2 regions of the Rhizobacter fulvus genome follow, and region 2 is predicted to be linked to the other one. Evidence: riboswitches for the same ligand, from Rfam matches in the RefSeq annotation. Region 2 holds a riboswitch; the other holds the start of a gene.
The links. Region 2 has a riboswitch for S-adenosylhomocysteine ahead of metH (methionine synthase). Riboswitches for the same ligand answer to the same signal wherever they lie in the genome.
Positions count from the first base shown of each region.

Region 1: another riboswitch for S-adenosylhomocysteine. It lies ahead of ahcY (adenosylhomocysteinase); the one in region 2 lies ahead of metH (methionine synthase).

Region 1 is NZ_OZ224516.1:2,969,902-2,974,316, forward strand. Features, by position in the region: gene ACWH49_RS14180 (YbfB/YjiJ family MFS transporter) at 1-494, opposite strand, end outside; gene ACWH49_RS14185 (transglutaminase-like domain-containing protein) at 672-1,529, shown strand; gene ACWH49_RS14190 (HAD-IIB family hydrolase) at 1,516-2,334, opposite strand; S-adenosyl-L-homocysteine riboswitch at 2,401-2,488, shown strand; gene ahcY (adenosylhomocysteinase) at 2,564-4,003, shown strand; gene ACWH49_RS14200 (TlyA family RNA methyltransferase) at 4,007-4,415, shown strand, end outside.
Region 2 is NZ_OZ224516.1:2,580,719-2,585,133, forward strand. Features, by position in the region: gene ACWH49_RS12295 (ATP-binding protein) at 1-311, shown strand, start outside; gene ACWH49_RS12300 (rhodanese-like domain-containing protein) at 332-724, opposite strand; gene ACWH49_RS12305 (homocysteine S-methyltransferase family protein) at 769-1,833, shown strand; S-adenosyl-L-homocysteine riboswitch at 1,848-1,936, shown strand; gene metH (methionine synthase) at 1,987-4,415, shown strand, end outside.

The DNA of each region.
Region 1 (4,415 bases), 390 kb from region 2:
GAGATCACGATGCCGACGCCGGTGCCGCCGTAGTAGATGCCGAGCACGAGGCCGGCGCTCGGCGCGCGGCCGGCGTGGCCGGAGGGCGCCCGGTTGCTCAATTGCGCGGCCAGCAGGCCGCCGGAGACGAAGGTCGCCGCGCTGGCGATCCCGGTCAGGCCGCGCAGCAGGTACAGCGCGGCATCGGCCGTCACGGCGCCGTGGGCGGCGAGCAGCAGCGCCGAGCCGAAGCCGCCGGCCAGCAGCGAACGCCGCGCGCCGAAGCGGCGCAGCCAGCCCGGCGCCAGCAGCGCGCCCACCAGGTAGCCGGCGGCGTTGACCGTGTTCATCGCGCCGGCCACGGTGTAGCTCCAGCCCAGGTCGGCCCGCATCGGCGGCAGCAGCAGCGCGTAGGAGAAGCGCGCCAGGCCGAGCGACACGGCGGCAGCGAGCGCCAGCGCGGCGGCGACGACGAGCGTCGGGTGATCGGGTGCGCTCGCGGTGTCGGTGGGCATCGGGTCGGGGCGGTGCAGGGCGGTGGTCGGGGCAGGAAGTCTTGCACAGGCGGCGCACCGTTGTCGTGCGCGCGCGGGATGCGTGCTTGTCCTACTGCGCCTCGGGCGCCGCGGCGCTGGCGAGCGACCGGTCGGCACGATTCAATGGCGGTCCGGTTCTTCCACGATCACCACGCCATGTCCGACATCCTCGCCCCTGACGCACCCATCGCCGCCGCCGCCGCGCCCGACCGCACCGCCGCACAGTCCGCGCGCACCTTCGACATCGACTGCACGCTGGCCTACCAGGTCAACGGGCCGACCGATTTCCTGTTCCAGATCCACGCGCTCGACGGCTTGGACCAGCGCGTGCTGGACGAGTCGCTCGTCATCACGCCGCAGCTGCCGCACCACGTGTATTGCGATCCGACCGTCGGCCACCGCTTTCTGCGGCTGCACGCCGACGCGGGGCCGGTCGAGTTGCGCTACCGGGCGAGCGTCGAGCGCCGCCCGATCGCGGTCGATCCGCAGGCGCGCGAGATGCCGATCGCCGAGTTGCCGGACCATCTGCTGCACAACCTCAACCCGACGCGCTATTGCGAGTCCGACCTGCTCGGCCGCGCGGCGCAGATGCAGTTCGGCGACCTGCCGCCCGGCCATGCCCGGGTGCAGGCGATCGTCGACTGGATTTACGACAACGTCGCATACCAGGTCGGCTCGACCCAGGCGACCACGACCTCGCGCGATGTGTTCGTGCAGCGCGCCGGCGTGTGCCGCGATTTCGCGCACCTGGGCGTCACCTTCTGTCGCGCGCTGAACATCCCGGCACGGCTGGTGGTCGGCTACGCCCGCTTCGAGGAGCCGCCGCCGGATTTCCACGCGGTGTTCGAGGCCTACCTCGGCGGCCGCTGGGTGATGTTCGACGCGACGCGCATGTCGCCGGTCGACGAACTCGTGCGCATCGCGATCGGTCGCGACGCCAAGGACGTGGCCTTCGCGACGATCTTCGGCCCGGCGACCATGACCTCGATGAACCCGCTGATCACCGCGCGCTGATCAGCCGCCGCGCCACTTCGGCGAAGCCGGCGCCGCGTGCGCCGTCGGTCAGGTAGGCCGGCCAGGTGGTCAATTGCGCCGCGAACTCCATCAGGTTGGCGACGCCGACGCTGAGCGGGAAGTGGCCGAACATCAGCTGGTCGTTGGTCGAGTCGCCGACGTAGACCCAGTCCCCGCGTTCGACCTCGATGTCGCGCCCCAGCAGGCGCTGCACGATCCAGCGTGCGCCGCTCAGCTTGGTGTGCGCGCCGAACCAGCCGTTGATGTGGATCGAGCTCACGGTCGCGTTCATGCCGGCGGCGTGCATCAGCGCGACCACCGCGTCGATCTGCGCCGCCGACAGGTGCGCGAACTCGTCGTGGTCGATCGCGATGTCGGTGACGCGGCCCGGGCTGTCCTGCGCGAGCGTGGCGCCCGGCACCTCGCGCAGCACTTGCGCGGCGACTGCCTTCAGGCGCACCGCGTTGTCCCGGCGGGTGGCGACGTCCTGCGCGTACTCGATCGCGAGGGCGCCCGGTTCGCGGAACAGCGCGACCGCGCCGTTCTCCGCGACGATCGCGTCGATCGGCCAGGCGCGTGCGAACGGCTCGCTCCAGCCCATCGGCCGGCCGGTGATCGCGATGACCGGCAGGCCGGCGGCTTTCAGCGCGGCGAGCGCGTCGAGCGCCTCTGGCGTGATCGCGCCGGCGGTGGTCAGCGTGTCGTCGATGTCGGTCAGCACGCCGCGCACGCGGCGGGCGTTGGCGGCGGGGAGTTCGGCCCACGGGCGGCTGCCAGCGGGGGCGGAGATTGCACGGGAAGTCACGCTCATGCCCGCGAGTCTTGCACAGGGCTTTTGCGGCGGCGCCGACCGTCGCCTACAATCCGTGAACTTTCCGAGGAGCGTTGCAAGGCCCGCCGCCGTGTTCGAGCGTGCGTCCCCAGGCTCGGAATTTGAATTGCAACCGCGCTCACCCGCACGATTCGACCTCGTGGGTGAGTTCCAACTTTCCCTTCGTGTCCGCGTGCGGGTTCCTCAATCTTCGGAGCCCGTTATGAACGCCGTTCTCAAGTCTTCACCCAGCGCCACTGCCGATTTCGCGATCGCCGACGCCAGCCTCGCCGCCTGGGGCCGCAAGGAAATCAAGATCGCCGAAACCGAGATGCCCGGCCTGATGGCCATCCGCGACGAATTCGCGAAAGCCCAGCCGCTGAAGGGCGCGCGCATCACCGGCAGCATCCACATGACGATCCAGACCGCCGTGCTGGTCGAGACGCTGCAGGCACTCGGCGCCAGCGTGCGCTGGGCCTCGTGCAACATCTTCTCGACCCAGGACCACGCCGCCGCGGCGCTGGTGGCCGAGGGCACGCCGGTGTTCGCGCACAAGGGCGAGACCCTGGCCGAATACTGGGACTTCACCCATCGCATCTTCGAATTCGGCGCCAAGGGTGCCGAAGGTGAAGGCCCGAACATGATCCTGGACGACGGCGGCGACGCGACGCTGCTGATGATCCTGGGCAAGAAGGCCGAGAAGGACGCGTCGGTCATCGCCAACCCGACCAGCGAGGAAGAGACCTGCCTGTACGCCGCGATCAAAGCCAAACTCGCGACCGACCCGACCTGGTACACCCGCAAGTCCGCGCAGATCATCGGCGTGACCGAAGAGACGACCACCGGCGTGCACCGCCTGAAGGAAATGAGCGCGAAGGGCACGCTGCCGTTCCGCGCGATCAACGTCAACGACAGCGTCACCAAGAGCAAGTTCGACAACCTGTACGGCTGCCGCGAGTCGCTGGTCGACGGCATCAAGCGCGCCACCGATGTGATGATCGCCGGCAAGGTGGCGGTCGTGGCCGGCTACGGCGACGTGGGCAAGGGATCGGCACAGGCGCTGCGTGCTTTGAGCGCGCAAGTCTGGGTCACCGAGATCGACCCGATCAACGCGCTGCAGGCCGCGATGGAAGGTTACAAGGTCGTGACGATGGAGTACGCCGCCGACAAGGCCGACATCTTCGTCACCACGACCGGCAACAAGGGCATCATCCGCCACGAGCACATGGTCGCGATGAAGGATCAGGCGATCGTCTGCAACATCGGCCACTTCGACAACGAGATCGACATCGCGTCGCTCGAGAAGTACACCTGGGACGAGATCAAGCCGCAGGTCGACCACATCACCTTCCCGGACGGCAAGAAGATCATCATGCTGGCCAAGGGCCGCCTCGTGAACCTGGGCTGCGGCACGGGCCACCCGAGCTTCGTGATGAGCTCGAGCTTCGCGAACCAGACGATCGCGCAGATCGAGCTGTTCTCGCACCCGGACAGCTACGACATCGGCAAGGTCTACGTGCTGCCGAAGCACCTGGACGAGAAGGTCGCGCGCCTGCACCTGAAGAAGGTCGGCGCGATGCTGACCGAGCTGACCGACGAGCAGGCCGCGTACATCGGCGTGCCGAAGCAGGGCCCGTACAAGCCGGATACGTATCGGTACTGATCGGTGCGCGCTGACCAACTGCTGGTGCAGCGCAGCCTCGCACCCACCCGGTCGGCCGCGCAGCGGCTGATCGACGCGGGTGCCGTGCGCTGGCTCGGCCCGAAGGGCTGGGCGCTGCCGCGCAAGGCCGGCGAGGAGTTGCCCGACGGCTGCCAGATCGAGGTCACCGACGACGCGGAGCTGCGCTTCGTGTCGCGCGGCGGGCTCAAGCTCGACGCGGCGCTGGCGCATTGCGGCGTCGACGCGTCGGGTGCGAACTGCCTCGATGTCGGCCAGAGCACCGGTGGCTTCACCGATGCGCTGCTGCAGCGCGGCGCCGCACGCGTCGTCGGGCTCGACGTGGGGCGCGGCCAACTGGCGGCGTCGCTCGCGGGCGATGCGCGCGTCACCACGCACGAAGGTCTGAACGCGC
Region 2 (4,415 bases):
AGGAGCTGGACGAGGCGGCGCTGCGGCGCTTCACCTTCAAGGTCCAGTTCAAGCCGCTCACCGCGCCGCAGCGCGAACGCATGTTCGTGGCCGAGGCGCTCGGCGGCGACGTGACGCTGCTGACGCGCGAGCAGGCCGGGCGCCTGGCGCAGCTGGGTTCACTCGCACCGGGCGACTTCGCTTCGGTGAAGCGGCAGATCGACGTGCTCGGCGAGGCTTTCGGGCCCGACGAGTTCCTGTCGCAGCTCGAAGCCGAGCACCGCGTGAAGCCCGAGGTGCGACAGCAGCGCGGGATGGGCTTTTTGCACTGAGCCGGGCGGGTGCCGTCAGCTCACATTTGTTCCCACGGCAGGCCGTCGAAGCGCCAGCCGTTGAGGTTGCCGCGCTGGAAGTGCTCGTCGAGCTCGCCCTCGAAACCGTGCACGACGTTGACGACCTCGCCGAAACCCGCTGCTTCGAGCGCCTGAGCCGCGGGAATCGTGCGCCGCCCGGAGCGGCACAACAGCACGATCGGTCGCGATTTGTCTCCGGCCTCGCGCTCGACCAGCGACGCAAAGCGCGCAGGATCGACGTGCATCTCCGGGTACTCGTACCACGGGATGTGCACCACACCCGGCGGATGGCCGACGTACAGGTGCTCGATCTCCATGCGCACGTCGACGAACAGCGCGTCCGGGTGGGTGTGCAGGTAAGCCCAGGTGGCGCGGGGCTCCAGGTGCTTCATGCTGGCGTGCGGCGTGGGCTTGACATGCTTTCTACAATACCCCAATGAACAGCTCGAACTTCACCCGCGGTGCGCAACTGCCCGAGATTCTCAAGCAGCGCATCGCCGTGCTCGACGGCGCGATGGGCACGATGATCCAGCGCTACAAGCTCGGCGAGGCCGACTACCGCGGCGCGCGCTTCGCCGATCACCCGAAGGACCTGAAGGGCAACAACGACATGTTGCAGCTCAGCAAGCCCGAGGTGATCCTCGAGATCCACGAGCAGTACCTCGCGGCCGGTGCCGACATCATCGAGACCAACACCTTCGGCGCGACCACCGTCGCGCAGGACGACTACGGTCTGGGCGCCTACGCCCGCGAGATGAACGTGGCCGCCGCGAAGCTCGCGCGCCAGGCCTGCGACAAGTTCAGCAGCGCCGACAAGCCGCGCTTCGTCGCCGGCGCGCTCGGGCCCACGCCCAGGACCGCCAGCATCAGCCCTGACGTGAACGACCCGGCGGCGCGCAACGTCACCTTCGACGAACTGAAGGCCGCGTACTACGAGCAGGCCAGTGGCTTGCTCGAAGGCGGCTGCGACCTGTTCCTGGTCGAGACGATCTTCGATACGCTGAACGCGAAGGCCGCGATCTTCGCGCTCGACGAACTGATGGAAGACACCGGCGAGCGCCTGCCCGTGATCATCTCGGGCACGGTCACCGATGCCTCGGGCCGCATCCTGTCCGGCCAAACCGTCAGCGCGTTCTGGCACAGCGTGCGCCACGCCAGGCCGCTCGCGATCGGCCTGAACTGCGCGCTCGGCGCGACGCTGATGCGGCCCTACATCGAGGAGCTGTCGCGGATTGCCGGCGGCACCTTCGTCAGCTGCTACCCGAACGCCGGCCTGCCCAATCCGATGAGCGAGACCGGCTTCGACGAGACGCCCGAGATCACCGGCAGCCTGCTCGAGGAGTTCGCGAAGGCGGGCTTCCTGAACATCGCCGGCGGCTGCTGCGGCACGACGCCCGCGCATATCGCGTCGATCGCGCAGAAGGTCGGGAAGTACCAGCCGCGTTGCGGGCACAAAGGCACGTTGTTCGGCGAACTGGCGCTGGAAGCCGAGACGGCCTGACCTAGAATCCCGACTCGCCCGAGGAGCGTTGCGACAGTCGATCGACGACTGCCAGGCTCGGGCACGGTGGCGCAAGCCGCTGGTACAACGGCGCTCACCCGACCTTTCACGGTCCGCGGTGAGCAGCGCGGGCCTCATTCGAGCTCTCCCGCGATGTCCAAGATCACTGTCCCCCCGATGAAACTGTCCGGCCTGGAGCCGGTGCTGATCGGCGAAGGGTCGCTCTTCGTCAACGTCGGCGAGCGGACCAACGTGACCGGCTCGAAGGCCTTCGCGCGGATGATCCTGAACGGCGAGTTCGAGCAGGCGCTGAGCGTGGCGCGCCAGCAGGTCGAGAACGGCGCGCAGGTCATCGACATCAACATGGACGAGGCCATGCTCGACAGCAAGGCCGCGATGGTGCGCTTCCTGAACCTGATCGCCGGCGAGCCCGAGATCGCGCGCGTTCCGATCATGGTCGACTCGTCGAAATGGGAGGTGATCGAGGCCGGCCTGAAGTGCATCCAGGGCAAGGGCATCGTCAACTCGATCTCGCTGAAGGAGGGCGAGGCGCAGTTCAAGCACCAGGCCAAGCTCGTCAAGCGCTACGGCGCTGCGGCGGTCGTGATGGCGTTCGACGAGAAGGGCCAGGCGGACACCTTTGAGCGCAAGACCGAGATCTGCGAGCGGGCGTACAGGATGCTGGTCGACGAGGTGGGCTTCCCGCCCGAGGACATCATCTTCGATCCGAACATCTTCGCGATCGCCACCGGCATCGAGGAGCACAACAACTACGCGGTCGACTTCATCAACGCGACCCGCTGGATCAAGCAGAACCTGCCGGGTGCGAAGGTCTCGGGCGGCGTCTCGAACGTGAGCTTCAGCTTCCGCGGCAACGACCCGGTGCGCGAGGCGATCCACACCGTGTTCCTGTACCACGCGATCCAGGCCGGCATGGACATGGGCATCGTCAACGCCGGGATGATGGGCGTCTACGACGACCTGGAGCCCGAGCTGCGCGAGCGCGTCGAGGACGTGGTGCTGAACCGTCGCGAGGACGCCGGCGAGCGCTTGGTCGAGGTGGCCGAGAACGCGAAGGGCGCCGCCAAGGACGACAGCCAGCGCCTCGCCTGGCGCGCCAAGCCGGTCGATGAGCGCCTGAGCCACGCGCTGGTGCATGGCATCAACGACTTCATCACGCAGGACACCGAGGAGGTCTACCAGCGCGTGCTCGCGCAGGGCGGCCGGCCGCTGCACGTGATCGAAGGGCCGCTGATGGACGGCATGAACATCGTCGGCGACCTGTTCGGCCAGGGCAAGATGTTCCTGCCGCAGGTGGTCAAGAGCGCGCGCGTGATGAAGCAGGCGGTCGCCCACCTGCTGCCCTACATCGAGGAAGAGAAGCGCCTGCACGTCGAGGCGGGCGGCGAGGCCAAGGCCAAGGGCAAGATCGTGATCGCGACCGTCAAGGGCGACGTGCACGACATCGGCAAGAACATCGTCACCGTCGTGCTCCAGTGCAACAACTTCGAGGTCGTCAACATGGGCGTGATGGTCGCGTGCCAGGACATCCTGGCGCGCGCCAAGGTCGAGGGCGCGGACATCATCGGCCTGTCGGGCCTGATCACGCCGAGCCTCGAGGAGATGCAGCACGTCGCCGGCGAGATGCAGCGCGACGACTACTTCCGCATCAAGAAGATCCCGCTGCTGATCGGCGGCGCAACCACCAGCCGCGTGCACACGGCGGTGAAGATCTCGCCGCACTACGAGGGCCCGGTCGTCTACGTCCCGGACGCGAGCCGCTCGGTCAGCGTCTGCTCCGACCTGCTCAGCGACGACCGCGCCAAGGCCTACATCGACGAGCTGAACGCCGACTACGTGCGGGTGCGCGAGCAGCATGCCAACAAGAAGGCGACGCCGCTGGTCACGCTGGCGCAGGCGCGCGCGAACAAGACGCCGATCGACTGGTCGAGCTTCGTGCCGGCGGTGCCGAAGTTCACCGGGCGCCGCGTGTTCAAGAACTACGATCTGGCTGAAATCGCGCAGAGCATCGACTGGGGTCCGTTCTTCCAGACCTGGGACCTGGCCGGCCCGTACCCGGCGATCCTGAACGACGAGATCGTCGGCGAGTCGGCGCGCCGGGTGCTCAGCGACGGCCAGCGCCTGCTGCGCCGCGCGGTCGAGGGCCGCTGGCTGACCGCGAACGGCGTGATCGGCCTGTACCCGGCCAACACGGTCAACGACGACGACATCGAGATCTACACCGACGCCACCCGCAGCGAGGTGCTGATGACCTGGCGCGGCCTGCGGATGCAGAGCGTGCGTCCGGTGGTCGACGGGGTGATGCGCCCCAACCGCTGCCTTGCCGACTTCATCGCGCCGAAGGGTTCCGGTGTGGCCGACCACATCGGCCTGTTCGCGGTCACCTCCGGCATCGGCGCCGAGAAGAAGGACCGGCAGTTCCTCGCCGACCTCGACGACTACAGCTCGATCATGTTCAAGGCGATCGCCGACCGCCTCGCCGAGGCTTTCGCCGAGCGGCTGCACCAGCGCGTGCGGACCGAGTTCTGGGGCTACGCGCCCGAGGAACAGCTGACGACGCC